Regions from separate parts of the Streptomyces sp. NPDC104309 genome, predicted to be linked through region 2. Evidence: riboswitches for the same ligand, from Rfam matches in the RefSeq annotation. Region 2 holds a riboswitch; each other region holds the start of a gene.
What was found. A riboswitch is a leader RNA that binds a small molecule or an ion and turns the genes downstream of it on or off. The one in region 2 is predicted to bind cobalamin.
Positions count from the first base shown of each region.

Region 1: another riboswitch for cobalamin. It lies ahead of ACZ68L_RS13870 (ribonucleoside-diphosphate reductase subunit alpha); the one in region 2 lies ahead of metE (5-methyltetrahydropteroyltriglutamate--homocysteine S-methyltransferase).
Region 3: another riboswitch for cobalamin. It lies ahead of ACZ68L_RS11970 (ABC transporter substrate-binding protein); the one in region 2 lies ahead of metE (5-methyltetrahydropteroyltriglutamate--homocysteine S-methyltransferase).

Region 1 covers NZ_JBVJMV010000008.1:85-10,539, forward strand. Annotated here, with positions in the region: gene ACZ68L_RS13865 (ribonucleotide-diphosphate reductase subunit beta) at 15-1,049, opposite strand; gene ACZ68L_RS13870 (ribonucleoside-diphosphate reductase subunit alpha) at 1,049-3,460, opposite strand; cobalamin riboswitch at 3,599-3,726, opposite strand; gene mctP (monocarboxylate uptake permease MctP) at 3,905-5,542, opposite strand; gene ACZ68L_RS13880 (DUF3311 domain-containing protein) at 5,539-5,793, opposite strand; gene ACZ68L_RS13885 (GntR family transcriptional regulator) at 6,063-6,827, opposite strand; gene ACZ68L_RS13890 (extracellular solute-binding protein) at 7,107-8,387, shown strand; gene ACZ68L_RS13895 (carbohydrate ABC transporter permease) at 8,487-9,479, shown strand; gene ACZ68L_RS13900 (carbohydrate ABC transporter permease) at 9,476-10,306, shown strand; gene ACZ68L_RS13905 (glycoside hydrolase family 3 protein) at 10,316-10,455, shown strand, end outside.
Region 2 covers NZ_JBVJMV010000014.1:214,173-224,627, reverse strand. Annotated here, with positions in the region: gene ACZ68L_RS22315 (pirin family protein) at 138-1,103, opposite strand; gene ACZ68L_RS22310 (tetratricopeptide repeat protein) at 1,271-1,645, shown strand; partial or broken gene ACZ68L_RS22305 (TetR/AcrR family transcriptional regulator) at 1,661-2,388, opposite strand; gene ACZ68L_RS22300 (SDR family oxidoreductase) at 2,449-3,195, opposite strand; gene ACZ68L_RS22295 (GNAT family N-acetyltransferase) at 3,424-3,933, shown strand; gene ACZ68L_RS22290 (CbtA family protein) at 4,047-4,817, opposite strand; gene ACZ68L_RS22285 (CbtB domain-containing protein) at 4,846-5,061, opposite strand; adenosylcobalamin (AdoCbl) riboswitch at 5,107-5,200, opposite strand; gene ACZ68L_RS22280 (histidine phosphatase family protein) at 5,323-5,952, shown strand; cobalamin riboswitch at 5,978-6,195, shown strand; gene metE (5-methyltetrahydropteroyltriglutamate--homocysteine S-methyltransferase) at 6,361-8,685, shown strand; gene ACZ68L_RS22270 (dihydrolipoyl dehydrogenase family protein) at 9,084-10,455, opposite strand, start outside.
Region 3 covers NZ_JBVJMV010000006.1:328,516-338,970, forward strand. Annotated here, with positions in the region: gene ACZ68L_RS11950 (helix-turn-helix domain-containing protein) at 1-1,333, shown strand, start outside; gene ACZ68L_RS11955 (hypothetical protein) at 1,481-1,927, opposite strand; gene ACZ68L_RS11960 (ABC transporter ATP-binding protein) at 2,117-2,905, opposite strand; gene ACZ68L_RS11965 (FecCD family ABC transporter permease) at 2,902-3,957, opposite strand; gene ACZ68L_RS11970 (ABC transporter substrate-binding protein) at 3,954-4,940, opposite strand; cobalamin riboswitch at 4,980-5,131, opposite strand; gene ACZ68L_RS11975 (hypothetical protein) at 5,294-5,827, shown strand; gene ACZ68L_RS11980 (HAD-IC family P-type ATPase) at 5,946-10,455, shown strand, end outside.

The DNA.
Region 1 (10,455 bases), on a different contig from region 2:
GAACGGCGTTGGATCTAGAAGTCGTCGTCGAACGCGACCGAGCCCTCCACCGCCACCTGGTAGGCGGACGGCCGGCGCTCGAAGAAGTTCGTCAGCTCCTGCACGCCCTGCAGCTCCATGAACGAGAACGGGTTCTCGGAGCCGTAGACCGCCGGGAAGCCCAGCCGGGTGAGCCGCTGGTCGGCCACGCACTCCAGGTACTGCCGCATCGACTCCGTGTTCATGCCCGGCAGCCCGTCACCGCACAGATCGCGGCCGAACTGCAGCTCCGCCGCCACGGCCTCCTTCAGCATGTCGGTGACCTGCTGCTGGAGCTCGTCGTCGAAGAGGTCGGGCTCCTCCTTGCGGACGGTGTCCACGACCTCGAACGCGAAGTTCATGTGCATCGTCTCGTCACGGAAGACCCAGTTGGTACCCGTGGCGAGACCGTGCAGCAGACCCCGCGAGCGGAACCAGTAGACGTACGCGAACGCGCCGTAGAAGAAAAGTCCCTCGATGCACGCCGCGAAGCAGATCAGGTTCAGCAGGAAACGGCGGCGGTCGGCCTTCGTCTCCAGCCGCTCGATCTTCTCCACCGAGTCCATCCACTTGAAGCAGAACTGCGCCTTCTCACGGATCGAGGGGATCTCCTCGACCGCGTCGAACGCGGCCGCACGGTCGTCCGGGTCGGGCAGATAGGTGTCCAGCAGCGTCAGATAGAACTGGACGTGCACGGCCTCCTCGAACAGCTGCCGCGACAGATACAGCCGCGCCTCGGGGGAGTTGATGTGCTTGTACAGCGTCAGCACGAGGTTGTTGGAGACGATCGAGTCACCCGTCGCGAAGAACGCGACGAGCCGGCCGATCATGTGCTGCTCGCCGGGGGAGAGCTTCGCGAGGTCGGCGACGTCGGAGTGGAGGTCGACCTCCTCCACCGTCCAGGTGTTCTTGATCGCGTCGCGGTAGCGCTCGTAGAAGTCCGGGTAGCGCATGGGCCGCAGGGTCAGTTCGAAACCCGGGTCGAGCAGGTTCTTGACGAGTGCGGACTTCTCGGAGTTGGTGGAGCTCATCACTGACAGGCCTCGCAGGACTCGGGGTTCTCCAGGGAGCAGGCGATCGCGTCGGCGTCGGGCGTCGAAGCCTGCTGTACGGGGATGGGGGCGGTGGCCGCGGCCTGGCCGGAGGCGGCGCGGGCGATCCGGGTCGCCGGGCGCGAGCGCAGGTAGTACGTCGTCTTCAGCCCCTGCTTCCAGGCGTACGCGTACATCGAGGAGAGCTTGCCGATCGTGGGCGTCTCCATGAAGAGGTTCAGCGACTGGCTCTGGTCGAGGAACGGCGTACGGGCCGCCGCCATGTCGATCAGTCCGCGCTGCGGGATCTCCCACGCCGTGCGGTAGAGCGCCCGCACGTCCTCGGGGATCCAGGCGAAGCCCTGCACGGAGCCGCTCGCGTCGCGCAGTGCCTCACGGGTCCGCGCGTCCCACACGCCGAGCTGCTTCAGCTCCTCCACCAGATACGCGTTGACCTGGAGGAACTCACCGCTGAGCGTCTCGCGCTTGAAGAGGTTGGAGACCTGCGGCTCGATGCACTCGTACACACCCGCGATCGAGGCGATCGTCGCCGTGGGCGCGATGGCGAGCAGCAGCGAATTGCGCATGCCGCTCTTCGCGACGCGGGCGCGCAGCGCGTCCCAGCGCTCCGGCCAGTTCAGCTCGGTGTCGTAGTGGTCGGGGTGCAGCACCCCGCGCGCGGCACGCGTCTCGGACCACGCGGGCAGCGGGCCGGACCGTTCGGCGAGCTCGCAGGACGCCTCGTACGCCGCGAGCATGATCCGCTCGGAGATCTTCGTGGAGAGCGCGCGCGCCTCAGGGGAGTCGAACGGCAGCCGCAGCTGGAAGAAGACGTCCTGCAGGCCCATCGCACCCAGGCCGACCGGGCGCCACTTCGCGTTGGAGCGGCCGGCCTGCTCGGTCGGGTAGAAGTTGATGTCGACGACCCGGTCGAGGAAGGTCACGGCGGTCCGGACGGTGGCGTCCAGCCGCTCCCAGTCGACGGTGCCGTCGGCGACGAACGCGCCGAGGTTGACCGAACCCAGGTTGCAGACGGCCGTCTCGCCGTCATCGGTGACTTCGAGGATCTCGGTGCACAGATTCGAGGAGTGGACGACCCGGCCCGGCTCGGCGGTCTGGTTCGCGGTCCGGTTGGAGGCGTCCTTGAACGTCATCCAGCCCTGGCCGGTCTGGGCGAGGGTACGCATCATCCGGCCGTACAGCTCGCGGGCCGGCATCGACTTGCGGGCCAGCCCCTTGGCCTCGGCGGCCCGGTACGCGGCGTCGAAGTCGTCGCCCCACAGGTCGACCAGCTCGGGCACGTCCGCGGGCGAGAACAGCGACCAGTCGCCGTCCGTGTCGACCCGGCGCATGAACTCGTCCGGGATCCAGTGCGCCAGGTTGAGGTTGTGCGTACGCCGCTGGTCCTCGCCCGTGTTGTCGCGCAGCTCCAGGAACTCCTCGATGTCCGCGTGCCACGTCTCCAGGTAGACGGCGGCGGCACCCTTGCGGCGGCCCCCCTGGTTGACCGCGGCGACGGAGGCGTCGAGCGTCTTCAGGAACGGCACGATGCCGTTGGAGTGCCCGTTGGTGCCGCGGATCAGCGAACCGCGGGCGCGGATACGGGAGTACGAGAGCCCGATGCCGCCCGCGTGCTTCGAGAGCCGCGCCACCTGGTGGTAGCGGTCGTAGATCGAGTCGAGCTCGTCGAGCGGGGAGTCCAGCAGATAGCAGGAGGACATCTGCGGGTGCCGGGTACCGGAGTTGAACAGGGTCGGCGAGGAGGGCAGATAGTCGAGCCGGCTCATCAGCCCGTACAGCGCGGTCACTTCGTCCAGGGCGCGTCGCGAATCGTCCTCGGCGAGACCGGACGCGACCCGCAGCATGAAGTGCTGGGGCGTCTCGATGACCTGGCGGGTGTGCGGGTGGCGCAGCAGATAGCGGCTGTGCAGGGTCCGCAGCCCGAAGTAGCCGAACCGGTCGTCGGCGCCGTCGGTGAGCGAGCGTTCCACCAGCGCGTCGAGGGCGTCCGCGTGCAGCGCGACGAACTCGGCGGTACGGTCCGCGATCAGGCCCTCGCGGTGCCCGACGGCGACGGAGGAGGAGAAGGAGACGGCGCCCTGGCCGGCCGCCTCGTCCACGATGGCGCGGGTCAGGAGCCTGGCGGCGAGACGGGAGTAGGCGGGGTCCTCGGAGATCAGCCCCGCGGCGGCCTCGGTGGCCAGCGAGCGCAGCTCGGCCTCGTCCGACCGGGCGCTGCGCCCGCGCAGCGCGGCGGCGGCGACACGACCGGGGTCGGTGTCGGGCAGATCGACGGTGAGGTCGGTCAGGGTCCGCAGCAGTGCGGTCCCCGGCCCGTCGTGTGCGGTCCCCTCGGACTCGGCCGCTTCGGACACGGCGACTGAAGCCGGATCGGCTGGCGCGATGGTCACGTGGTGCTCTCCCTCGCTCGGCTCGGGGCCGGCGGGGAACGGGGCAGCCGGGCAGAGGTGGGCCCGAGCGGGGCAGCACTCCGTACGGCGTCCACCGGCCCATCCGCGAGGCCCGGACGTCTGGCATCCGGTTCGGTCGAGCCGGATGCGCTGTCGGCAGGTCCTCGGACTTACTCGGGGGTGCGCAAAAGCGCACCGAACACACCGTTGCGGGACAGTTCCGGATTCGCACCGGATTCCCCTGCGGCGACAGCGAGCATGAGCATACATGTGGGGGCCGCCCGATGAGGCAGCCCCCACATGTTGTGTCGGCCGACTCGGGCCAAGCCCACAGAACGAGCTGTGCGGCCCTCTCCGGGGCCGCCCGGCCCCGATCGCACGGACGGCCCGCCGCGCCCCGCAGAAGGGGGCTCGACGGGCCGTCGGCCGGTGTCGGAGCGCTCGTCAGTGGCCGCCGCCCGGCGCTCCGGCCGTGGCCGGCGGGAGCGCCGCCTGGACGCCCGGGTCGCCCGAGTCGGCCGTGTAGTCGCCCGGGGAGGTCTCGTCGATTCCGGCGGGCGCCTTCACGGCGTTCAGGACGAAGGTGAGCACCACCGTCACGACCACGTTCAGCACGAACGCCGTCAGACCGATGTAGCCGATCTCGCCGATGCCGGGAATCTCCTTGGACGAACCGCCGAAGTGCGCCTGGGTCGGGCTGGCGACCCCGTACGCGGCCACCGTGCCGTACACCATGCCGACCGCCCAGCCCGCGAGCAGCGCCCAGCGGTGGAACCAGCGGGTGAACAGCCCGCCGACCAGGGCCGGCATCGTCTGGAGGATCCAGATCCCGCCGAGCAGCTGGAAGTTGATCGCGACCGTCTTGTCCATGGTCAGGACGAAGGCGAGCGCGCCGACCTTCACCAGCAGGGACGCCAGCTTGGAGACCTTGGTCTCCTGCTCCGGGGTGGCGTCCGGCTTCAGGAAGTCCTTGTAGATGTTGCGGGTGAAGAGGTTCGCCGCGGCGATCGACATGATCGCCGCGGGCACCAGCGCGCCGATGCCGATGGCGGCGAACGCGACGCCCGCGAACCAGTCCGGGAACATGTCCTCGAACAGCTGAGGGATGGCCAACTGCCCGTTGTCCACCTTGATCCCGGCGGCGATCGCCATGAAGCCGAGCAGCGCGAGCAGGCCCAGCATCAGCGAGTACAGCGGCAGGATCGTGGTGTTGCGCCGGATCACGTTGCGGCTGCGGCTGGAGAGCGTCGCCGTGATCGAGTGCGGATACATGAAGAGCGCCAGCGCCGAGCCCAACGCCAGGGTGGCGTAACCCCATTGGCCCGCCTCGCCGGGTGCCAGCGCGCCGCGCGGCTTGCCGGTCGCCGGGTTGGTCTGCGAGAACGCCTCGCCCGCCTTGGCGAAGATGTCGTCGAAGCCGCCGAGCTTGATCGGGATGTAGATGATCGCCACCACGATGACCAGGTAGATCAGCCCGTCCTTGACGAACGCGATCAGCGCCGGTGCCCGCAGGCCGGACGAGTAGGTGTACGCGGCGAGCACCGCGAACGCGATCAGCAGCGGCAGGTCCTTGACGAACCAGTGGGTGTTCTCGCCGCCACCGACGCCCATCACGTCCAGCACCGCCTGGATGCCGACGAGTTGGAGCGCGATGTACGGCATCGTGGCGAGGATGCCCGTGACGGCGACCGCCAGCGACAGCCCCTTCGAGCCGAAGCGCCCGCGGACGAAGTCCGAGGTGGTCACGTAGCCGTGCTTGTGCGAGACCGACCAGAGCCGCGGCAGGAAGGTGAAGATCAGCGGGTACACGAGGATGGTGTACGGCACGGCGAAGAAGCCGGCCGCGCCCGCCGCGTAGATCGCCGCGGGCACGGCGACGAAGGTGTACGCGGTGTACAGGTCGCCGCCGAGCAGGAACCAGGTGACCCAGGTGCCGAACGACCGTCCGCCCAGGCCCCATTCGTCGAGGCTGGCCTCGTTCTCGGCCTTGCGCCAGCGTGCCGCGAGGAAGCCCATGACCGTGACGGCCAGGAAGAAGAAGATGAAGACGCCGAGCGCGACGCCGTTCACGCCGTCCTTCATGCCGACGCACCCCCCTTGCGGGCGCGCTGGTCACGCTGCCACAGCTTGTACGCGACCATCGTGAGCGCGGTGGAGATCAGCACCCAGAGCATCTGGTACCAGTAGAAGAACGGGATGCCGATGAAGGTGGGGTCCACCTTCGCGTACGAACTCACCCAGAGCATCGCCACGAACGGCGCGACGAGACAGAGGGCGATGATTACCCGCACGGGCGTGATGGTGGGCGGTTTTCCTTCAGGCTCTGCCGGCATGCGGCGACTCCGTCCCCTCGCTGATCACCTGTTGTAATGCGCAGGAAATCTAGGGGAGGCTTCCGGTCACCGTCACCCCCTGTCCGCATTGCGGTCCGGCAACGGCCCCGCGAATGGGATCGAATGTTCGGAATGTTGTCAAACGTGCGGGAGCCGGCTCGTACGGAGACAGCCGAACGGCCCCCGTGGAGTGATGCGTTCCACGGAGGCCGTCGACGGCCGGGTGTGCGAGTGCGAGGGCCGGAATTCGCCGGCCGCCGCGTCCGGGGTCAGTCCGTCGGCCGCTTCAGGCGCGCCACGAACTTGTACCGGTCGCCGCGGTAGACCGAGCGCACCCACTCCACCGGCTCGCCCCGCCCGTCCAGCGAGTGCCGGGACAGCATCAGCATCGGCAGGCCCACATCCGTACCGAGCAGTCCGGCCTCGCGCGGGGTGGCGAGCGAGGTCTCGATGGTCTCCTCGGCCTCGGCCAGCCGGACGTCGTACACCTCGGCCAGCGCGGTGTAGAGCGAGGTGTACTTCACCAGCGAACGGCGCAGCGCGGGAAAGCGTTTGGCCGAAAGGTGCGTGGTCTCGATCGCCATCGGCTCCCCGCTGGCGAGCCGCAGACGCTCGATCCGCAGCACGCGGCCACCGGCCGTGATGTCGAGCAGCCCGGCGAGCGTGTCGTCGGCCGTGACATAGCCGATGTCCAGCAACTGGGACGTCGGTTCCAGCCCCTGGGCGCGCATGTCCTCGGTGTACGAGGTGAGTTGCAGGGCCTGCGAGACCTTCGGCTTGGCGACGAAGGTGCCCTTGCCCTGGATGCGCTCCAACCGGCCCTCGACGACCAGCTCCTGGAGCGCCTGGCGCACGGTCGTGCGCGAGGTGTCGAACTCGGCGGCCAGGGTCCGTTCCGGCGGCACGGGGGTGCCTGGCGGCATGGTGTCCGTCATGTCGAGGAGATGTCGCTTCAGCCGGTAGTACTTCGGGACGCGTGCCGTCCGCGTGGCCGCGCCCGTCTCGTTCTCCGTACTGCCCCCGTCGGCACCCATGGCCCGCCTTCCCGACTGCTGCGTTGCTGCCGTCACCGGCTCCTCCGTCTGTCGCGGCTCACATGGTGGCACGGTCCGGTCACGGCTCGTCGCCCTCCCTTAGGTGTCGGTCCTATAACGGACGCGAGTGCACTTCTTATACACCCTTGACACCCCTAAAGGTCTAGGCCAAGCTCCCGGTACTGGTCTAAACCATTAAAGACCAGGTCCAGCCCCAGCAGTACTCGTCGAAAGTCTTCGCGGTGGGCGGGGTTGCAGTATCCCTGAGGAGGGTTTGGCGTGAAGCGCAAGCTCATCGCGGCGATCGGCGTCGCGGGCATGATGATCGGCATCGCGGCCTGTGGTTCCGACGACGGCGGCAGCGGCAAGAAGGCGGGCGCCGACGGTTACCAGGGCCAGACCCTGACTGTCTGGACGATGTCGGGATCGAACCCGCCCGGGTGGACCAAGACGGTCACCGATGAGTTCGAGAAGAAGACCAAGGCCAAGCTGAAGATCGAAGTCCAGGACTGGAACGGCATTCAGCAGAAGGTCACCACGGCCCTCTCCGAGTCCAACCCGCCGGACGTCCTGGAGATCGGCAACACCCAGACCCCGGCGTACGCCAAGACCGGCGGCCTCGCCGACCTCGGTGACCTCAAGAAGGAGATCGGCTCCGCCTGGGCCGACGGCGTCAACCAGCCCTCCGTCTACGACGGCAAGCAGTACGCCCTGCCGTGGTACGTGGGCAACCGCGTCGTCATGTACAACAAGAAGGTCTTCAAGGACGCCGGTATCACCGAGACTCCGAAGACCCGTGCCGACCTCTTCAAGGCGTTCGACGCCATCAAGGAGAAGGGCAAGGCCGAGCCGATCTACCTGCCCGGCCAGAACTGGTACTTCTTCGACGGCCTGCTCGTCGGCAAGGACGTCTCGCCGGTCAAGAAGGAAGGCGACAAGTACGTCTCCAACCTGGGCGACCCGAAGGTCGCCGAGGCCATGGACGTCTACAAGCAGTACCAGGCCTACTCCAAGGCGCCCAAGGACAAGGACGAGGCCACCCCGCAGCAGGCCGAGGTCTTCGCCAAGGGCAAGACCGGCGCCATCATCGCCATGGGCTACGAGGCCGGCACCGCCATCAAGGCCAACCCGAAGCTCAAGGACGACATCGGCTTCTTCACCATCCCCGGTGAGACGGCGGACAAGCCCGAGGGCGTCTTCCTCGGCGGCTCCAACCTCGCCGTGGCCGCGGGCAGCAAGAAGCAGGACCTGGCCAAGGAGTTCCTGAAGATCGCGCTCTCCGAGCAGAACGACGGCGCGCTCATCAAGGAGGCCGGCTGGTCCCCGAAGAACGACGCGATGCAGAAGTACACCGTGGGCCAGCCCGCCGCCGAGGCCGCCGGTCCGGCCGCCGCCAAGTCCGGTGGCACCACGCCGCTGATCCCGGAGTGGGCGCCGGTCGAGAACCCGCCGAACCCGATCAAGACCTACATGACGCTGGTCCTGCAGGGCAAGTCGCCCGCCGACGCCGCCAAGCAGGTCGAGGGCGAGCTCAACAAGCGCCTCAGCCAGCAGCAGTAATCGCAGTAGCGCGTCCCGCGCCGGGGCGGCGGGTCCCGACCCGCCGCCCCGGTGGTACGCACCGTTCCGTGTAGGGCTTTGTCGGAAGAGATGGCGAGCATGGCAGTGCAAACCGATCCCACGGAGGCGGCCCGGACGGCCGCGGTCCGCGGGCAGGACGGGAAAACACCCGTCGGGCGGCCCGGGGGAAGCAAGCGGAGGGTGGGTATCGGCGCAGCGCCGTACCTGTTGTTGGTTCCCGCGCTCGCGGTGACGGCGATCTTCCTCGGGTATCCCCTGGTGAAGAACGTCATGCTGTCGTTCCAGAACCTCAATATGGGACAGCTGATCCAGCATGTCACCGAGTGGAACGGCTTCAAGAACTACCAGGAGATCCTCACCGGTGAGGACTTCTGGAAGGTCACGCTCCGCACGATCGTGTTCACCGGCGTCAACGTCGTTCTGATCATGATCGTCGGCACCCTGGTCGGACTGCTGCTCGCCCGTCTCGGCAAGAAGATGCGGCTCACCCTGATGATCGGCCTGGTGCTCGCCTGGGCGATGCCGGTCGTGGCCGCGTCCACGGTGTTCCAGTGGCTGTTCGCCTCGCGCTTCGGCATCGTCAACTACGTGCTGGACAAGCTCGGCTGGCACTCGATGGCCGACTTCAACTGGACCGGATCGCAGTTCTCCACCTTCTTCGTGGTGACCCTGCTGATCGTCTGGCAGTCCATCCCGTTCGTGGCGATCAACCTGTACGCGGCGACCACCACCATCGCCAAGGAGCTGTACGAGGCCGCCGCGCTCGACGGCGCCGGTGTGTGGAAGAGCTTCACCTCGGTGACGTTCCCGTTCCTGCGGCCCTTCCTCTACGCCACGACCTTCCTTGAGGTCATCTGGGTCTTCAAGGCCTTCCCGCAGATCTTCACCATCAGTGAGGGCGGTCCCAACCGCCTCACCGAGACGCTGCCGGTCTACGCCTTCGTCGAGGGTGTCGGCAACCAGCACTACGGCATGGGCGCGGCCATCTCGCTGCTGACCATCCTGATCATGCTGGGGCTGACCTCGTACTACCTCCGCATCGTTCTCAAGCAAGAGGAGGACGAGCTGTGAAGCGCTCACTGCTCAGCCGCATCTGGCCCAACGCAACGGCGATCGTCCTCTTCGCCGCCCTGGTCTTCCCCGTCTACTGGATGTTCAGCACGGCGTTCAAGCCGACCGGCGACATCATCACCGAGACACCGGTCTGGTTCCCGACCGACATCACGTTCGGGCATTTCAAGACGGCGTACCACGCGCCGAACTTCCTGACCCTGGTCAGGAACTCGCTCACCGTCACGCTGCTCGCCGTGGTCTTCTCGCTGATCATCGCGCTCTTCGCGTCGTTCGCACTGGCCCGGATGCGGTTCAAGGGCCGCAAGAGCATGATCCTGGTCTTCATGATCGCGCAGATGGCTCCGTGGGAAGTCATGGTCATCGCGATCTACATGCTGGTCCGCGACGCGGACATGCTCAACAGCCTGGTCCCGCTGACCCTCTTCTACATGGTGATGGTGCTCCCCTTCACGATCCTGACGCTGCGCGGTTATGTTGCCGCGGTGCCCAAGGAGCTGGAGGAATCGGCCATGGTCGACGGCTGTACCCGGCCGCAGGCGTTCGTCAAGGTGATCCTGCCGTTGCTCGCCCCCGGCCTGATGGCCACTTCGCTCTTCGGCTTCATCACGGCGTGGAACGAGTTCCCGCTGGTCCTGATCCTCAACAAGGACCCGGAGGCCAAGACGCTCCCGCTGTGGCTCTCCCAGTTCCAGAGCCAGTTCGGCGACGACTGGGGCGCCACCATGGCGGCGGCCTCGATCTTCGCCATCCCGATCCTCATCCTCTTCGTCTTCCTGCAGCGCAGGGCCGTCAGCGGCCTCACCGACGGCGCCGTGAAGGGATAACGCTGCCTCATGACCACCCTGATATCCACCACGGACACCGTCACCCGCGACGCCCTCGCCGTACTGCAGCCCGGATTCACCGGCACCACCGCCCCGGACTGGGTGCTGCGCAGGGTCGACGAGGGACTCGCCTCCGTCGCCCTCTTCGG
Region 2 (10,455 bases):
ACGCACGGCCACACCTTGGAATCCCGGCCTCGCGCGGCGGAAGCTTCCAGAGAGGCACGGAACCGATTCCGCTTTTGAGCAAGCAACCGAGCTGCACAACCAGGGCGCACGCTGGACCCCGACCACATCAATGCAGCTCAGCGCACCCTTCCCCGCGGTTTCAGCGCCACCGGCGGCAGTTCGGGAGCGGGGAGCCGGCCCCCGTCATAGCTGTCCACTTCCCCAAACCGGGCACTGTTCATCCAGTCCGCACGCGCCTGTGCGATATCCTCGTGTGACCGCCCGATGAAGTTCCACCACATCACGATCTCCTCCTCGAAGGGCTCGCCACCGAGCAGCATGAGGCCCGCCTCGGTGTCCGCGCGCAAGGGGAGTTCGGAACGGCCGCAGCCGAGGTAGAGCATGGAACCGGGCAGCACGGGTACGCCGTCGACCTCGGCCTGGCCGGACATCGAGAGCACCGCGTACTCGAAGTCCGGATCAAGCGGCAGGCGGGCCTCGGCACCGGCGGACAGGGACAGGTCGGCGCCGACGATCGGGGTGTAGGCGGTGCCGGGCGAAGTGGCGCCGTCGAGTTCACCGAGGATCAGGGTCGCGGTGAGGCCGGGCGCGGAGACGGTCGGCAGTTCGGTGTGGTGCTGGAAGTGCGGCTCGACGTTCCGGTGGGCGTCCGGCAGGGCGACCCAGAGCTGGGCGCCGTGGAGAAACCTCGCGTGGGACTTCGGGCTCTCCTCGGAGTGACTGATGGCCCGGCCGGAGGTCATCAGCCCCAGCTCGCGCGGGCGGATCGTCCGCAGGCTGCCGAGGCTGTCCCGGTGCAGGACCTCACCGTCATGCAGCCAGCTGACCGTCTGCAGACCCATGTGCGGGTGGGGCGGCACCTGCATTCCGGGCTCGCCGGCGATGTCGTCGGGACCGTAATGATCGACAAAGGCCCACGCGCCGACCATCCTGCGGCCCAGATTCGGCAGCAGTCTGCGTACCTCGGTGGACTCACCCAGCTGGACGTGGCGGGGGGTGAGGAGTTCCCGTACGGGCTCGGCGACGACGAAGCCCCGGCCTCCGCAGACGGAGAGTGCGGCCTGGCGATCGAGATTGCTCATGGCGCTCAACCTATTCCCGTGCGGGCCCGGGGTGCCGGTACCCACGCCGATACTTTAGTGGAATATTCAACTAGTGTGCCATGTTCGGGTCAGTGAAGCGTGGCCGGGCGTATGGCTGGGTCAGCGGCAGGGCGGGGCCGGGGACGGCCCGTGAACGAGGAGGTCAAGTGAGCGACACCTATTTCGAGTTCGGTACGGCCGCCGACCGTTGGGACCGTGCGCAGATGTTCTTCGAGGCGAAGGAGTACATGACTGCGGCCCGGATTCTGGAAGGGCTGGTCGAGGAGGTACCGGAGCAGGTCTCCCCGCGTCTGCTGCTGGCCCGGACCTACTACCACTCGGCGCGGCTCGGCAGGGCCGAGACGGAACTGCGGGCGGTTCTGGAGCGCGACCCGGTGGAGCCCTACGCCCGGCTGATGCTGGGCCGCACGCTTGAGCGTCAGGGACGGAGCGCGGAGGCGACCGGCCATCTGCGAATGGCGGCGGCATTCTCCGGAGACTTCGACTTCGACGTCGACGGGGACCGGAGGACCGGCGCCTGACGGTCGCGAGGGGTCTCAGCGGTCGCGAGGGGCGTTCGACAGACGGTTCAGCCATTCCGTCAGGAGGGCGCCCTCTGCCGCGGTGAGTCCCGGGTCGGGCGACTGCCGCAGCAGTGCGTTCAGCCGGGCCGCGGTGGCCGGCAAGTGTGGCTCGGACGCGGCGGCCCCCGCGTGGTCCGTGTCGGCGGCGGTGCCGGACACGTCCGGGGTGAAGACCGCGGCGTGCACGGCGTCGCGGACCCGTCGCGACATGCTCGCGTCGCCGAAGGTCGCGGGGCGGGCGACGAGCATCAGCGCCACGCCCACATGGGCCGACATCACCATTTGCGCGGCCAGCTCGGGAGCCATCCGGAGCTTGCCCACCGCCGCGGCCCGTTCCAGGTCCCTGGTGAGGATCTGGTGGGACTCCAGGGCCGCGGCCGGTGGGGTGCGCATGGCCGGTGAATTCATCAGCCGGTAGAGATTGGGGTTCTGCAGGGCGAACTCGACGTGACTGTCCCAGCCGTCGCGCGGGTCCTCGACGGGGTCCGCGCTCTCGCCACGCTGCCGCTTCGTCGCCAGGTACGTGTCGAAGCCGTGGTCCACCACCGCGGACAGCAGGCCTTCCTTGTCCCCGAAGTGGCGGTGGAGCGCCGGGGCCCCACCTGCGCGGCCTCGCACACGGCCCGGGTGGAGATGTCCCCGTTCGGGGACTCCGCGACCAGACGCGCCGCCACTTCCAGGATTCGTGCTCGTGTGCTCATCGCACGGACGCTATCAAGCGGATGAGGCGGGGCGACGGCGGGCGGCGTCACCCCCGCCGCTCAGACGATGCCGCCGTTGGCGCGCAGCACCTGACCGTTGACCCAGCGGGCCGGGCCGGCCAGGAAGGAGACCACCCCGGCGATGTCCTTGGGGGTGCCCAGCCGCTCCAGCGGTGGCTGACCGGCCAGCTTCGCGATGGTCTGCTCGTCCTTGCCGTCCAGGAACAGTGCGGTGGCGGTCGGTCCGGGTGCCACGGCGTTGACCGTGATGTCCCGCCCGCGCAGCTCCCGGGCAAGGATCAGGGTCACGGCCTCGACAGCGCCCTTGGTCGCGGCGTAGGCGCTGTAGCCGGGCATGGCCAGCGACAGCACGGAGCTGGAAAAGTTGATGACCGCCCCGCCCTCGCGCAGGCGGCGGGCCGCCTGCTGGTCGACGACGAACGTTCCGCGGATGTTGGTGCGGTACATCCGGTCCAGCGCCTCCAGGTCGGTGTCGACCAGCGGCGCCGGCGTCATGCCGCCGGCCGCGTGCACGACCACGTCGACTCCCCCGAAGGTTTCCTCGGCCGTGTCGAAAAGGGCCGAGACCGCGACCTCGTCGGCCACGTCGGCGCGGAAAGTGATGGCCTGGCCGCCCTCCTCGGTGATCGCCGCCGCCGCCGACTCGGCCTCGGTCCGGTTTCCCGCGTAGTTGATGACGACGGCGAAACCGTCCAACGCCAGCCGCTCGGCGCTCTCGCGGCCGATGCCCCGGGATCCCCCGGTGACGATCGCCACCCGGCGCGCGGTGGTGGGCTGCTCGCTCATGACGGTGCTCCCCGTTCCAGGCGGCTGGTGCGTTCACCAACCCGACGTGATCAACGCCAACACCAGGAAGTTAGCAACGCTACCTCGTTCGTAGCAGCGCTACGCGCAGCGCTCTCCCGGCCCCACAGGACCCCGCACGACCCCGTCCCGCCGCTCGCCGCTCGCCGGACACTCGTCCCGGACAATCCGGATGCCGTCCGCCCGCCCCTCGTGATACTTCACTCGGTCATGACCGATCTTGAGACTCCCCGCCTCCTGCTCCGCCTGATGAGCGCCTCCGACGCCTTGCGGGTAATGGCGGGCACACCGGGCGAGGGGGCCGACTGGGCGCCGGGATACCCGTCCGCCGGCGAGACGGCCGCGGCGGAGCGCTTCCTCGACGCCTGCGCGACGACGGGTGATCCCAGCCCGTTCGGCTCGTACGAGATATGTCGCCGTGAGGACGGAGTCGTGATCGGCGGGCTGGGATTCCACGGCGCCCCGGACGAGAACGGGCACGTCACGATCGGCTACGGCCTCGTTCCCTCGGTTCAGGGAAGGGGTTACGCCTCCGAGGCGCTGCGGGCGCTGCTGCTGTTCGCCCGCGAGCAGGGGGTGATCTGTGTCCACGGTGACACCGACCTGGACAACCTCGCGTCGCAGCACGTCATGACAGCCGTCGGCATGCGCCTGGTGAAGGAGGACGCGAAGCTGAAGTACTACCGGATCGACTGGGGTCGACAGGGCAAGGAGCAGTGAGTACGCGACCGTCCGTTCCCCGGGGACGGCCGCGCCTGGCAGGACGGCGGAACCCGCCGGGGAGGCTCCCGGCGGGTTCCGATGTCCGCTGGTGGTGAGTAGTGGTACGCCGGTCAGCCGGCTGCGGCGGCCCGGTTCGCCGTACCGCCTCCCGTCGCGACGGTGCCGGCCCTCGGTACGAGAAGCCGTTCCGTCAGGTGGCCGAAGACGAGACCAAAGGTCACCCAGAGGGTGGCCTGTACCGCGAGGGTGGCGAGCCGGAACTCCCAGAGCAGGGTAGCCGGGAAATCCCTTCCCACCTCGTTGAACGACGGCAGGAACGCATAGGCGACCCCGATCACGACCGCGTAGGCGGCCGATGCGGCGATCGTCGCGTTCCAGTTGCCCAGGCGGGGAGCCAGCCGCTTGCCGAGGATGACGGCGGCGACCGCCAGCAGCACACTGAGGGCGACCATCAGGAAGAACAGGGCGGTGCGGCGGCCGATGGTGTCGGGGTTGCCGACGGCCGGCGGGTTGGCCGGGTACTTCAGGAACGGCACGACGTACACCGTCAGCAGGGCGGCACCCGCGATCAGGGCCGCCGTGGCCCGTGGGCCGAATCGGCCGATCCGGCCCAGGGCGTAGCAGAAGACGAGGGCGGCGATCCCGCCGATCGCCACACCGAAGACGAGCACACCGGTGGCAAGACCCGCGGTGGACTGCACGGCGCGGCTGACGAGTTCCTCACCGCCGCCGTGGTCATGACTGTGCGACTCTTCGAGGGCGATGGCCGCGTCCACCCGGGACTCACCGAGCAGGTAGGCGACGAGCAGCGCGAGCGCGCCCGCGGCGAGGCCGGCCAGCATGCCGCGGACGAGCAGGGCTCTGACAGATATGGAGTTCATGAGGTCTTCCCCAGGATCGGACGGTACGTCAGTGGCAGGGGAAACCGAGGAGATGGCGACCGTCGTGGACCCACTCGTGGACACCCTCGCCGGAGATGACCGCGGTGGCGCCCTGTTCCGCGCCGACGAAGTACAGCAGTACGAGCATGAGGATGCCGAAGAAGACCGCCCAAGGGGCGATGGACTTCAGGGAGATGGGGGTGATCGCCGGTACGGCGGTGGCGGGGGCAGCACTCTGTGCCATGGCAGAACCTCCTGAGGGAACACGCGTCCCGATCGTGGTGCCTGAGACGAAGGTGCTGGGTCTGACTTCCCGTACGGGTACGGGTACACAGTGGCGCGACCGTGCCGGATTCTCACCGGACTTCCGTCACACCTTCGTCATGTCCGTCGGACGATACCTCCTGGGAGCGGGCAGGGCCACGGTCCCGTCGGCGGGGCCGCGACGCCCGCATGCCATGGTGAGCGCACGCGAGAGGCCACGGTTCAGGGAGTTGACCGGTTCATGACGGTACAGGTGATGCTGATCTCACCGGCACTCAACGCCGCGCTGCGCGAGGCCCGCTTCGACGACGACGCCGCGCTCGACGCGGCCGGGGCCCGGCGGGCCCGCGCCGCCGCGGCGGCGGTGCCCTCGGCCGATCGGTATGTGCGCGGGCCGTCCGAACGGTGTGCCGGGACCGCCGACGCGCTGGGGTTGCGCGCCAGGCCCGAACCCGCGGTCCGTGGCTGGGACATGGGCCGCTGGAGCGGGCGGCGGCTGGCCGAGGTGAGCGGCGTCGAGCCGGACGCGGTGTCGCTCTGGATGACCGATCCGTCGGCGGCCCCGCACGGCGGCGAATCGTTGCTGGAGTTCTGCGCCAGGATCGGCGGCCTGCTGGACTCACTGGAGTCCGGGTACGGCGAGGAGGGCGGCCGTGTGCTGGCGGTCGTCGAGCCCGCCGTGGTGCGGGCGGTGGTCGTACGGGCGCTCGCTCTGCCGGCGGAGGCGTTCTGGCGGCTGGATGTCGCCCCGCTCACCCTGACCGGACTCAGCGGTCGGTCGGGACGGTGGAACCTGCGCTGCGGTCAGCCGCTGTCCCCCGCTCCGCGGCACCGGCATCCTCGCTCCGCCACCACTCCCCGGGACAACTGAGGTGCCGGCGACCGTAGTCAGCGCATAGTCTGATGGGGCAGCTGGTTCGCCCTGTCCGCCAGACAGGCGCGTCGCAAGAGGGAACCCGGTGGGAATCCGGGACTGCCCCGCAGCGGTGAGTGGGAACGACCGCCGTCATCAAGCACTGGACCCGAGACGGGCTCCGGGAAGCGACGGCCAGTAGGTGTCTCGTACGCGAGACGTGCCCGCGAGTCCGAAGACCTGCCACTGCCCGTGCGCGTCGGACGCGCACGGTGATCCCGGTGACCTCGTGGGCGGGTCGGCGTACGGATCGGGCAGGGCAGGCGCGTCGGCACGACGCGACGGTTCGGTCCGCTCCGTCCTCCCTTCGCGCCTTCGGCACGTCCCGGGGTCGTACCAGGACACACGCTCGCGAAGGAGAGTTCCGTGACCAGCAAGTCCGCAGCCGCGGCAGCCCGGGCCACCGTGTACGGCTGTCCCCGCCAAGGGGGAGACCGGGAACTGAAGAGGGCCGTCGAGGGGTACTGGAAGGGCCGTGTCACCGCGGCCGGCCTGCGGGAGACCGCCGCCGGCCTGCGCCGCGCCAACTGGCTCCGGCTCGTCGACGACGGCATCCACGAGGTACCGACCGGTGACTTCTCGTACTACGACCACGTACTGGACACCAGCGTGATGGTGGGTGCCGTACCCGCCAGGCACCGCGACGCCGTCGAAGCCGACGGGCTGGACGGCTATTTCGCGATGGCGCGCGGTACGCAGGACGTGGCGCCGCTCGAAATGACCAAGTGGTTCGACACGAACTACCACTACCTGGTGCCGGAGCTCGGTCCCGACACTGTCTTCACCGCCGACTCCACCAAGCAGGTCGCGGAGTTCGAGGAGGCGCTGGCCCTCGGGCTCAGCCCCCGGCCGGTGCTCGTCGGCCCGGTGACATATCTGTTGCTGGCCAAGCCCGCTCCGGGCGTCGCCGCCGACTTCGAACCGCTGACCCTGCTCGACCGGCTGCTGCCGGTGTACGCGGAGGTGCTGGCCGATCTGCGCGCGGCCGGTGCCCGGTGGGTGCAGCTCGACGAGCCGGCCCTGGTCCAGGACCGCACCGCGGCGGAGCTCAGCGCCACCGCACACGCCTACCGTTGCCTCGGCGCGCTCACCGACCGGCCGCGACTCCTCGTCGCCTCCTATTTCGACCGGCTCGGCGAGGCCCTCGGCGTGCTGGCGAAGGCACCGGTCGACGGACTCGCACTCGACTTCACGGGCCCGGCGTCCGCCAACCTGCCGGATCTCGCCGCGGTCGGCGGTCTTCCGGGCAAGCGGCTGGTCGCCGGAGTCGTCGACGGCCGCAACGTATGGATCAACGACCACCAGCGGTCCCTGGCGACGCTCGGCACCCTGCTCGGTCTCGCCGACCGGGTCGATGTCGCGGCCTCCTGCTCCCTGCTGCACGTTCCCCTCGATGTGAACGCCGAGCGCGACCTCGATCCGCAGGTGGCCCGCTGGCTGGCCTTCGCCCGGCAGAAGTCCGCCGAGATCGCCACCCTGGCCAAGGGGCTCGCACAGGGCACGGACACGATCGCCGCCGAACTCGCCGCCAACCGTGCCGATCTGGCCTCGCGCAGCCGATCGGCGCTCACCCACGACCCGGCGGTACGGGCACGGGCCGCGGCCGTCACGGAGTCCGACGTGCGCCGCGAACCGTCGTATCCGCGGCGGGCGGCGGCCCAACGCGAGTGCCTGCGGCTTCCTCCGCTGCCCACCACCACGATCGGTTCGTTCCCCCAGACGGCCCAACTGCGCACCGCACGCGCCGATCTGCGGGCCGGACGCATCGACACCGCCACGTACGACAAGCGGATCGAGGCCGAGATCCAGGAGGTGCTGGCGTTCCAGGAGAAGGCGGGCATCGATGTGCTGGTGCACGGCGAGCCCGAACGCAACGACATGGTGCAGTACTTCGCCGAGCGGCTCACCGGCTACGTCGCCACCCGGCACGGCTGGGTCCAGTCGTACGGCACACGGTATGTCCGGCCGCCGATCCTGGCCGGGGACGTCTCCCGCCCGGAACCGATGACGGTCCGCTGGACGGCGTACGCGCGGTCGCTCACCGATCGGCCGGTCAAGGGCATGCTCACCGGTCCCGTCACCATGCTCGCCTGGTCCTTCGTCCGCGACGACCAGCCGCTCGGCGAGACCGCCCGCCAGGTCGCCCTCGCGCTGCGGGACGAGGTGAACGACCTTGAGACCGCGGGTGGTTGCGTCATCCAGGTCGACGAGCCCGCCCTGCGCGAGACACTGCCGCTGCGGGCCGCCGACCGCGCCGGGTATCTGGACTGGGCCACCGAGGCGTTCCGGCTGGCCACCAGTGGTGTCCGTGCTGACACCCAGATCCATACGCACATGTGTTACGCGGAATTCGGCGACATCCTCCGGGCCATCGCCGACCTGGATGCCGATGTGATCAGTCTGGAGGCGGCCCGTTCCCACATGCGGGTGGCCGACGAGCTGGCATCGGCCGGCTATCCGAGGGAGGTCGGTCCCGGCGTGTACGACATCCACTCCCCACGGGTGCCGAGCACAGGCGAGGCGGTCGCCCTGCTCCGTAAGGGACTCGAAGCGATTCCGGCCGAACGACTGTGGGTCAATCCCGACTGCGGCCTGAAGACGCGGGGCTGGCCCGAAGTGCGCGCCTCGCTGGAGAACCTGGTCTCGGCGGCCGTCGAGGTACGGGCCACGGTGGCCGGCACCGCCCACTGACCCGCGGCGCGGCCCGGGACGGGCACCCGTCCCGGGCCGCGCACAGCACGCCTCCGTGCAAGAAGCGTGGTCCGGACCAGAGCCTTGGCAGCCTCTTGGTCAGGCATGACATGATCGAGTTCGCACCTCACCCGGCGCCTGCTCGTGTCCGCCCTCCCCGTACTCGCTCCCGTCTCGGCCTCCTCCGGTCTCGCGGCCGAGGTACCCGTCCCCGAATCCCGGGCCGCTGCCGCGGCGGGGACGTTCACCGACGATTTCGACGGCGGGCGACCGCCGGGGGCGTGCCCCGGCCGACGTACGCGCCGCCGCCGCGCGGCGCGTACGTCGGCGCGTATGTCGGCGCGTATGTCGGCGCGTATGTCGGCGCGTATGTCGGCGTCCCGGGTGCGGGCGCGAGCTCACTCGTCCCGGTACGCCTCCAGCAGGCGGAGCCAGATCTCGCTGATCGTCGGATAGGAGGGGACGGCGTGCCACAGCCGGGCGATGGGGACCTCGCCCGCGACCGCGACCGTCGCCGAGTGCAGCAGTTCACCGATGCCCGGTCCGACGAAGGTGACACCGAGCAGGATCTCCCGGTCGAGGTCCACGATCATGCGGGCACGGCCCCGGTAGCCGTCCGCGTACAGGCCGGAGCCCGCCACGGCGGCGAGGTCGTGGTCGACGGCGCGTACGCGGTGTCCGGCCCGCTCGGCCTCGGCGAGGGTGAGACCGACCGAGGCCGCCTCGGGGTCGGTGAAGACGACCTGGGGGACGGCCGCGTGGTCGGCGGTGGCGGTGTGGGCGCCCCAGCGGTCGGTCTCCAGCGGCGGGACGCCCGCCGCGCGGGCGGCGATCGCGGCGCCCGCGATGCGTGCCTGGTACTTGCCCTGGTGCGTGAGGAGCGCGCGGTGGTTCACGTCGCCGACCGCGTAGAGCCAGCTGGTGCCGTCGACGAGGCAGCTGTCGTCGACGGTGAGCCAGGAGCCCGGTGTCAGGCCCACCGTTTCGAGGCCGAGGTCTTCGGTGCGCGGGGCTCGACCGGTGGCGAAGAGGATCTCGTCGGCCTCGACGCGATCACCGTCGACCAGCTCCACGACGACCGGCCCGTCCGGAGCCGTACGCCGAACGGCGGTGGCGGAGACTCCCGTACGGATGTCCGCGCCCGCCTCCGTCAGCGCCCGCGCGACCAGCTCTCCCGCGAAGGGTTCCATCTTCGGCAGGAGTCCCTTGCCGCGGATCAGCATCGTCACCCGGGCGCCGAGGGCCTGCCAGACCGTGGCCATCTCGGCCCCGACCACGCCTCCTCCGACGATCACGAGGCGGCCGGGCACCTTCTTGGCGCTCGTCGCCTCCCGGCTGGTCCAGGGGCGGGCCCCGTCGACGCCGGGCAGGGCGGGTACGACGGCACGGCTGCCCGTGCAGACGGCGACGGCCTGCCGGGCGGTGAGCCGGTGCTCCGTGCCGTCGGGGGCGGTGACGGAGACGGCCTTCTCGCCGGTGAGCCGGCCCTGGCCGCGGTAGAGGTCCGCTCCGGTACCCTCCAGCCAGGCGACCTGCCCGTCGTCCTTCCAGTGCGAGGCCTGGTCGTCGCGGTGAGCGAGGACCGCCGCTGAGTCCAGCGGTCCCTGTACGGCGTCGCTGAGGCCCGGGACATGGCGTGCGTCCGCACGGGCGACGACCGGTCGCAGCAGGGCCTTGCTGGGCATGCAGGCCCAGTACGAGCACTCGCCGCCGACAAGTTCCGTCTCGACGACCGCCGTGCTCAGTCCAGCGGCCCGCGCCCGGTCGGCG
Region 3 (10,455 bases), on a different contig from region 2:
GCTCGGCTACGCCGGGCCCATGCACCTGCGAGTGGTCGGCGGTCGCCGGCTCTCGGGTTCCATCGACGTCAAGACGAGCAAGAACGCGTGCGTGGCCCTGCTCTGCGCCACACTGCTCAACAAGGGCCGCACGGTGTTGCGCCGGGTGGCCCGTATCGAGGAGGTCTACCGCCTCCTGGAGGTGCTGAACTCCATCGGCGTGCGGACCCGGTGGATCAACGACGGGACCGATCTGGAGATCGTTCCGCCCGCCCGGCTCGACCTGTCCGCCATCGACGCGGACGCCGCCCGCCGGACCCGTTCCATCATCATGTTCCTCGGCCCGCTGCTGCACCGGATGGACTCGTTCAAGCTCCCGTACGCGGGCGGCTGCGACCTCGGTACGCGGACCATCGAGCCGCACATGATCGCGCTGCGCCGGTTCGGCCTGGAGATCGCCGCGACCGAGGGGCTTTACCACGCCCAGATAGACCACTCGGTCACCCCCGACCGTCCCATCGTGCTGACCGAGCGCGGGGACACCGTGACCGAGAACGCACTGCTGGCCGCCGCCCGGCACGACGGCACGACCGTCATCCGCAACGCATCCTCCAACTACATGGTCCAGGACCTGTGCTTCTTCCTGGAGGCGCTGGGCATACGCGTCGACGGCATCGGCACCACCACCCTGACCGTGCACGGCTCCCCGCACATAGACGTGGACGTCGACTACTCCCCCTCCGAGGACCCGGTCGAGGCGATGAGCCTGCTGGCCGCCGCCGTGGTGACGGAGTCCCAGCTGACGATCCGCCGGGTACCGATCGAGTTCCTGGAGATCGAGCTCGCGGTGCTGGAGGAAATGGGTGTCGACTGCGACCGCACGACGGAGTACACCGCCGACAACGGCCGTACCCGGCTGGTCGACCTCACGGTCCGGCCCTCCAAGCTGGAGGCGCCGATCGACAAGATCCACCCCATGCCGTTCCCCGGGCTCAACATCGACAACGTGCCCTTCTTCGCGGCCATCGCCGCCTCGGCCCAGGGCCAGACCCTCATCCATGACTGGGTCTACGACAACCGGGCCATCTACCTCACTGACCTGAACCGCCTGGGTGGCAGGCTGCAACTCCTGGACCCGCACCGGGTGTTGGTCGAGGGCCCGACCCGGTGGCGCGCCGCCGAGATGATGTGCCCGCCCGCACTGCGGCCCGCCGTGGTGGTGCTGCTCGCCATGATGGCGGCGGAGGGCACGTCCGTACTGCGCAATGTGTATGTGATCAACCGCGGTTACGAGGAGCTCGCAGAGCGCCTCAACTCCGTGGGCGCGCAGATCGAGATCTTCCGGGACATCTGACCGGCAAAGGCCGCCGCCCCCTCTCTGGCCAGGCTGAACGCTGGTTCGGAAGGGGGCGGCGGCATCCGTGGGACTTCTCTGGGACTTTGCGCCCGAGCGGGGACTGCACCGAGCTGCGGCCCGGCCCCGGCGCGGTCCGGGCCGAGGCTACGTGAAGTCCGCCAGGGCTCGGAAGTCGGTCAGCAGCTGCTCGGGGCCGCGTTCGGGGCAGCCGAGGGCTGTCAGTTCGGCGGTACGCCCGACGGATGCCGGCTGGATGCGCGCGGCGGCTTGCGGCGGACGGCCGTGTGCCGCCGGTCCGCCGTCCGGGATTTCTTCCGTGAGCAGCCAGTTCTCGCCGGATCCGGCGATCACCACACCGTGCTCCGGTGCGGCCGCCGCGGCCCGTCGGGCGATGCGGCCTTCGTGCGCGAACGTCGACGGTCCGGACTCGAACCACACCGGACCCCGGGGACTTCTCCGGGACCTGCGGCCGAGCGGGCTGCCGCGGTCCGCGGCCACAGCCGGGACCTGCTGGTCCCGCACCATGCCAAGGCCGAGCCCGAAGCGATCGATGAAGACACCCACGGGGACCGGCTCAAGCAGTGCTTCCACGACGAGGGACTGCCCCTGGACGTGCGAGCGGCAGGCGCCCTGCTCCTGCTGGGAAGCCGGAGCAGGCAGGGAACCCTGTTCTCCCCCTTGCCGTCGACGGTGGGTATCGCGCCGCGGACGGTTCGCCTTCGGTGATCTGCCGGCGTGGCCCGTGCGGCAGGGGCGTCCAGGCAGGGGACGTGTTGTCGCTCATGACAGCGGGAGGTAGACGACGTTGGGGGAGCCGGTGACCGGGTGGGCATCGATCCGGGACCGCACCCCGTAGACCTCCGCCAGCAGTTCCTCCGTCAGCACCGCGTGCGGGGAGCCGGACGCCACCACCCGTCCGGCGCTGAGGACGAACAGCCGGTCGCAGTAGGAAGCGGCCAGGTTGAGGTCGTGCAGCACCAGCAGATTGGTGGTGCCCAGCGTCCTCACCAGGCTGAGGATCTCCAGCTGGTAGCGGATGTCCAGATGGTTGGTGGGCTCGTCGAGCGCCAGCAGTCCCGGGTCCTGGACCAGGGCGCGGGCGATCAGGGCCCGTTGCCGTTCCCCGCCGGACAGTTCCTCGAACCGCCGGTCGGCCAGGGCCACTGCGCCGACACGCCGCAGCGCCCGGTCGATGCGGTGGGCGTCGTCGGCGTCGTCCTGCTCCCAGAACCGTTTGTGCGGGCTGCGGCCCATCGCCACCACTTCGCGCACGGTCAGGCCGAAGGCGCCGGGGCTGTCCTGCGGTACGACGGCGACACGCCGCGCCCGTTCCTTCACACCGAGGGCCGCGGCGTCCGCCCCGTCCAGCAGGACCCGCCCCGCTGCGGGGCGCAGGGCGCCGTACACACAGCGCAGAAAGGTGGTCTTGCCGCTGCCGTTCGGCCCGACCAGGCCGACCGTCTCGCCGGGGGCGGCGTCCAGCGCGACCCCGTCGAGCAGGGTGCGGCCGGCCACCTCGTAGCTGATCCCGTCGGCGGCGAGCGCCGCCGGGGACGGCGCCGGGCTCATCCGGTGATCCCTTCGGTACGGCTGGAACGGCGCAGCAGCCAGAGGAAGAACGGGCCGCCCACCAGTGCGGTGACCACCCCGGCGGGAATCTCCTCGGGGGCCGCCACAGTCCGCGCCAGCAGATCGGCCAGCAGCAGGAAGACCGCCCCGCCGAGCGCGGTCACCGGCAGCAGTCTGCGGTGGGACGCGCCGACGATCAGCCGGGCGGCGTGCGGGATCATCAGGCCGACGAAGCCGATCGCCCCGCTGTAGGCGACCAGTACGCCGACGATCAGCGACACCAGCACGAAGACCCCGCCCCGGAAACGTCCGGGGTCCAGGCCGAGGCTGCGGGCCCCCTCCTCCCCGGTCAGCAGCAGATCCAGCGGACGGGCCAGGCTGATCAGGAGTACGGCCCCGACGCCCAATACCACGGCGGGCAGGGCCAGTTCGTCCCAGCGGGCGCCGCCCAGGCCGCCCAGGGTCCAGAACAGGATCGCCCGCACCTGCTCGGCCCGGGAGGACAGCACCAGAATCAGGCTGGTGAACGCGGACAGCACATACTGGATCGCCACCCCGGCCAGAATCAGCCGACCGGTCGTCATGGTGCCGCCGCGCCGGGCCATCGCGTAGACGGCGACCAGTGCGGCCATGGACCCGGCGAACGCGGCGGCGGGCAGCGCCACATCGGCGGCGGCACCGGCGCCGACCCCCAGCACGATGACCACGACGGCGCCCGCCGACGCCCCGGAGGAGGCGCCCAGCAGAAACGGATCGGCCAGCGGGTTGCGCACCAGCGCCTGGAGCACCGCGCCCGACAGGGCCAGCCCGGCGCCGACGACGACCCCGAGCAGCACCCTGGGCAGCCGTACCTCCCACACGATCGTCTGGTACGCGCCGGTGCGTTCGCCGCCCAGCACCGTACGCACCACCTCGCCCGGCGGAATCCGTACCGGGCCGAGCGCCAGGCCGGCCACCGCCGCCGCGAGCAGCAGCACCGTGAGGACGCCGATCACGACGGGTGTCGAGCGGAGGACGGCCTTCAGGCGGGGGCGGGCGGACTCCGCGCTCACGGGGTACCGGGGTGCAGCTGCCCGGCCAGGTCCTGCACGGCGTCGGCGACCCGGACGCCGAGCACGGCCGAGGACAGCGGGAGTACCGCGAACCTCTTGTTCCTGATCGCCGGTACGTCCGCGAGCGCCGGGTCGTTCAGCAGCCGCTTCTTCTTGGCCGCGACCGTGGTGCCGCCGTAGTCGTAGATCACGACCACCTCGGGCCTGCGCTTGATGACCTGCTCCCAGGACACGTCGCCGAAGGTGCCATCGAGGTCCGCGAAGACGTTCCTGCCCCCGGCGAGCCGGACGATCTCGTTGCCGATGCCGTTGCCGCCCGCCGTGAACGCGGAGCTGTCGCCGGAGTCGTACACGAACACCGAGGGATGTGAGGAGCCCTTGAGCTCTGTCTCGACCGCCCTGATCTTCTGCCGCTCCTCGGCGATCAGCTTCCTGCCGCGCTCCGGTACGCCGAAGGTCCTGGCGACCTGGGTGATCTCGGTGGCGAGCTGATCGATACCGACCTTGCCCTTGGTGCAGTACTCGATGTTCAGCCGGGTGTTGATGCCGCTCTTCCGGAGCCCCGCCCGGTCCTGGCCCCTGGCCTTGTCGAAGGCGCTGCTGTAACCGCCGTAGACGAAGTCGGGGTTGGCACCGAGCAGCACCTCCTTGGAGGGGTACTCCTTCGCGAGCACCTTGGTTGTGGCGTATGCGGACCGGTACTTCGGCAGGATGCTGTCGTCCAGGTAGGCCGTCCCGGCCAGCCGGTCCTGGAGCCCGAGGGCCAGCATGATCTCGGTGGCGTGCTGGTTCATGGTGACAGCCCGCTTCGGCGGGGCGTCGAAGGTCGTCCTCGTACCGCAGTTGGTGACCGTGTAGGGGAAACCGTCGGCGGCCGGTGCGGCCTCTGTCCTGCCCTCGCCGCCCGTGCCGGAGCCACAGCCGGTGAGCGGCAGCAGAAGCAGCGGTATGAGCGCGAGTGGTACATGGCGGATCCGGAGCATGACCGAGCCTTTCCGGGGGATGTCCTCGTCCCCTGGCTGTACGGAGAAGGCGGCGCGGCCAGTGTCTGGCTTCCGGGCTGCTGCAGCCCGGTCACAGTGGCGGGACCGTACCGGATTCACACCGGTTTCCTGACGCGCGTCGCCTGAGATTTCGGGGCCCAGTCTGTCAGACCGCGGAATCAGCGAGCCCGTCAGTACAACGAGCCTGTCCGTACACCGCGCGTTTACGCTGCGTACCCATTCGGCTCCATCAGCGTTGCCGGGTATGCGGACGTTTGACACGATAGGTCGGAAGGTGAGGGATACGGCAGCGCGCCGCTGTCCGCCTCGCCAGCCTTTCGGAAGGAGCGATCATGGCTGTGAAGGCCGCTGGACGACGCTCCGGCGATACGAAGCCGGCGACGCATCCCGTCCAGGACGTTTTGGCACACCCCATGGAGACCATGACGACGGTCGTGGACAGAGTCCCGGGTGTCGAGGTGGTCAAGGGTGTCTTCGACGGCGTACTGGACTCCGTCGGAGTCGTCTCGCCGCACGCCCGGCGGGTCACGGCGTACGCCGGAGCCGGTCTGCTCGGTGCGGTGGGGTTGATCGAGTGGCCGGTGGCGGTCGCAGGCGCCGCGGTGGTGTGGCTGACCCAGCCGCGCCGTGAGGACGTGACCGAGGAGTCGGCAGGTGCCGGTCACGGGCTGCGGGCCAAGCAGGCGGCCCGGTCGGCCAAGGCGTCGACCGCTTCGACGGCTTCGCGGAAGCCCAAGTCGCCGGCGAAGGCTTCGGCCAAGACGTCGACGAAGGCGACCGGCGCGAAAGGGAAGGCGAAGGCCGGCCCGTCCGGGCAGCGCGGCAGCGCGCGAAAGCCTGCGGCAGCCGGGCGGAAGAAGAGCTGAACACCCTCAGCGTGCTTGATCGCCCGCTGCCCGTCGCCGGGTGGCAGGTTCGCTCACTCTCGGGCTCGAAGGCCCGGTCCCGCACAACGGCCTGACGACGAGCCCGTGAAGGTGAGAGATGCTGTCGCGTTTGCTGCCCCTGTTGCCCGTTGCAGAGCTGAGCAGCGCTCTTGCCACTGCCCCGGTCCGGGCCACTCGCCGTATGACACCATCGGCGTCGGCGGCGGGGCACGTGGCTACCGAGATCGTCAGCGCCGGTGTGCGGAGTGCGGTAGGTGGCGCGGCGGCCGTGTCGAGGGCGGGGCTGCTGTTCGGCAGGGCTGCCCGAAATGCCATGGCTCCTCAGGTCGGGTACTGGCACGCCGCATCGCGTATGCACCTCGCCCTGCACCACTCCCCGGACGCTCCGCTGAAGTCTGTGGCGCGTCTTGAGGACGCGGCCGCGAAGGTTGCTTCCGAGCTGTGCGAGCACCCCGACGTGGTGAGCGCCTATTGGGACGGGGGGCTGATGCGGCTCGTCGTACAGCTTGCCGAGGACGGGGCCGATGAGGATGTGGCGGACGCGGCGGCCGAATTGGCCGCCGGGCACGGTCTGGAGCAGGTCGGTGAGCCAACGCTGGCCCATGCACATCCGGGCGCTGCCGGCGGTGTGCGCGCGAGCTTGGTCGGCCTGGCGTGCGACGCCGTTGGGGTCGCCGCCGCGCTGACCGCGCGGAGCGCGCGCGTGCAGCAGGCGCCCCAGGCGGTATCGGCCGTGGCGACGCTGCTGCGGGAGGACTCGCGGGTGCGGGCCCTACTGCGCCGCTCGCTGGGCACCGACGGTACCGATCTGCTGCTCGCCGCGGCGTATGCGGCGGCCAACGGCGTCGGTCAGTCGCCCACACCGCTGCTGCTCGACGCGGCACTGCGGACCACCCAACTGGTGGCGGCCCTGGCTCGGCTCGCCGCGTTCGACGCGGTGCACGACGCGCTGTGCGAACCCAGTCGGCTGACAGTTGCCGGGAACGACATCGAGCGGCCGCCCCTGCGGGCCTGCCCGGGGGAGGAGTACGCCGACGCCGCGGTCAACGGCATGTTGGCCGGGGCGGCGACGACGCTGTTGTTCACCCGTGACCTGGGCAAAGCTGCCGAGGCCGTACTTGCCGGGACCCCCAAGGCGGCGAGGTACGGCCCGGCCGGCTTCACCGCGGCGCTGAGCACCCTGCTGGCCCGCGAGGACGCCCTGGTCCGCGACGCCGAGCGGCTGCGTCGGCTCGAACTCGTGGACACCGTGGTGCTGCACCCGGAAGCGCTGCACCGCTACCGGCTGTGTGTGCTGGAGGTCCACCCGAGCACCGACGACTGGGACCATCACCAGCTCTGGCAGGCCGCCACCAGGGCTCTCCAGGGGACCTCGTGGGATGTCTCGTGGGGGAACGGCGAGGCAGCCGGTACGGCGGAGGAGGCGTACCTCGGCCTGCGCCCGGTACCCGGCGGTCCGCCGGCGGAGACGGGCATGATGATCGCCTCACTGGGCGACCAGGACGTCGGCACCGTGCTGGTCGGCTGGGAGACCGACCCGATGGCCGAGGCCGCGCTGGACGCGGCGCGGCGCGCGGGCCTGCACGTCGTGGTCGTCGAGAACGATTCGCTGGACGAGTTCGGGGTACTGGCCGATGAACTCGCCCCCGCCGACCGGCCGTTCGCCGATGTGGTGCGCGCCCTGCAGGACGAGGGGCGGACGGTGTTGACGGTGGCGCGCGTCCCGCACGAATACTCCTCGGACCGCCCCTTGTCGTCGGGGCCGGGCAGACAGCGGTTGTCCGCCCGCGGCCGGGACGTGACCGAAGGGCTCCTCGCCGGCGACATCGCCGTCGCGATCACCGACAAGCGCAGCGCCGTCGTCTGGGGTGCGGACGTGATGTGCGTGCGCGGGCTGGCGGGTGTGTGGCGGCTGCTGTGCGCGGTCCCGGCGGCACGGACGGTCGGCAACCATGCCCAGTTCTTCACCGAGGCCGGCGCAGCACTGTCCGCACTCCTGGTGCTCAGCAGAGGAACGCGCACCGGTCAGCCGCCCTTTCCTCTCAAAGTGCGGCTCAGTCCGGTCAACATCGCCGTCGCCGCGGCGCTGGTCTGGGGCTGGTGGGCCGCGCTGGGCGCTGCCGTGCACGCCACTCCGCATCCCAGGCCGCGGGTGCCCTGGCACGCGCTGGAGCCGAGAGAGGTGCTGGCCCGGCTGGCCAGGGCGCCGCGCTCCGCACCCACCGCCCTGATGACGCTGCGCACCGACGCGAGCCGGTTCGCGCGTGCCGCCGCGGCGTATCCGTACGTCGCCCCGTTCATCTCGCCGGTTCGCTGGGGATTCCGTCTGCTGATCGCCACATGGGCCGAACTCGACGACCCGCTGACGCCGGTCCTGATGGTCGGTGCCACCGCATCGGCCCTGCTGGGTTCCGGGGTGGACGCGTTCCTGGTCACCAGTGCCGTGACGGTCAACGCCCTGGTCGGCGGTTTTCAGCGGCTGCGCGCGGAACGTGCCCTGTCGGCCCTCGTCACCAGCCAGCGGCACACGGCCAGACGCTTGGCCGGGCCGGACGACGAGCAACCGTCCGTCGTGGAGGCGGAGCGCCTGGTGCCGGGCGAGGTGATCGAGCTGCACACCAACGACGTGGTGCCGGCCGACGCCCGGCTACTGAAGGTCGACGGTCTGGAGGTGGACGAGTCCGCGCTCACCGGCGAGTCCCTGCCGACCCGCAAGCAGGTGGCGGCGAAGCCGCAGGCAGCCGTTGCCGACCGCAGCTGCATGGTCTTCCAGAGCACCACCGTCGTAGCCGGCCGGGCCAGGGCGGTCGTGGTGGCTACCGGCTCCCAGACCGAGGCCGGCCGCGCCGCCGCACTCGCCGCCCGCGTCCCCACCTCGGCCGGGGCCCAGGCACGGCTGCACGAACTGACCCGCAAGGTGCTGCCCCTCACTCTCGTCGGCGGTGCCGCCGTGGCCGGACTGTCCCTGCTGCGCGGGCGTCCGATGCGCACCGCCCTCCGAGGCGGACTGGCGGTCGCCGTCGCCGCCGTTCCCGAGGGTATGCCGCTGGTGGCGACGGTGGCGCAGTTGGCGGCAGCGCGGCGGCTGAGCAGACTCGGCATCCTCGTACGCACCCCGCGCAGTCTGGAAGCGCTGGGGCGTATGGACACCCTCTGCTTCGACAAGACCGGCACACTGACCGAGAACAGCCTGAAGGTCGTCCAGCTCGCCACCGCCTCGGGAACCGAGCACCAGCCGTCCGCCCCCGAGGCGGCTTTGATCCTGCGTCTCGCTGCGCGTGCCTGCCCCCGCCCCGCCAGGGAGAGCGGCGCACACGCCCACGCCACCGACGCGGCCGTCCTGGCCGCGGCCCCGCACGACACGGGCTGGACCGCCCTCGCGGGACGGCCCTTCGAGGCCAGTCGCGGCTACGCCGCAGCCGTGGGCAGCGACCCCGACGGCACCCACCTGCTGGTCGTCAAAGGGGCCCCGGAAGTCGTGCTGTCCAGTTGCCCCGACGCCGGTCCGGAGGCCCTCGATACGGCACTCCGGCTCGCTGCACGAGGCCTGCGGCTCCTGGCCGTCGCCCAGCGCCGGCTGTCCGCGGACGACGTGACGGACGAGTCGCTGGACAAGCCCCTCGAACTCCTGGAGTTCATGGGGTTCGTGGCGCTGGCCGACACACCCCGCCCCAGCTCCGCACCGCTGGTCGCGGGGCTGCACGACATCGGCGTACGGCCCGTCATGCTCACCGGCGACCATCCCCGGACCGCCCAGGCGGTGGCCCTCGCCCTGGGATGGCCGGCGGACGTCACGGTCGTCACCGGCGACGAACTCGCCACGCTCGACCGGGCCGGACAGATCAGGCTCCTGAAGGACTGCAGCGTGGTCGCCAGAGTCGCACCGGAGCAGAAACTGCAGGTCATCGAGGCGCTACGCAAGGCGGGTCGCGTCGTCGGCATGGTCGGCGACGGCGCGAACGACGCCGCCGCCATCCGCGCCGCCGACATCGGCGTCGGCATCGCCGCCCGGGGATCCGCGGCCGCCCGCAACGCGGCGGACCTGGTGATCACCACCGACGAACTCTCCGTCCTCATCGACGCCATCGGCGAGGGCCGGGCCCTGTGGCACAGCGTCGCCGACGCGATCAGCATCCTGCTCGGCGGCAACGCCGGAGAGGTCGGCTTCTCCGTCCTCGGCACTCTGTTCGCCGGCGCCTCGCCCCTGTCCACCCGCCAACTGCTCCTGGTCAACCTGCTCACCGACATGTTCCCCGCGATGGCCGTGGCCGTGACCCCCCAGGACTCGCGACCAGGCAGCCACTCCGTGGGCCTGGCCGCCCTTCAGTCCCCCCTGAACCGTCAGATCCGGCAACGCGGCGTGGTCACCGGCATCGGCGCCACCTGCGCCTGGCTGATCGGCCGCCTCACACCGGGTACGGCCCGGCGCACCAGCACGATGGCCCTGTGCGGCGTGGTGGGCGCCCAGCTCACGCAGATCCTCCTCGGCCGCAAGCGCAGCCCGCTGATCCTGGCCACCGTCCTCGGCACCGCCGCATTCCTCATCGCGCTCGTCCAGACCCCCGTGGTCAGCCACTTCTTCGATTGCACCCCGCTGGGCCCGCTCG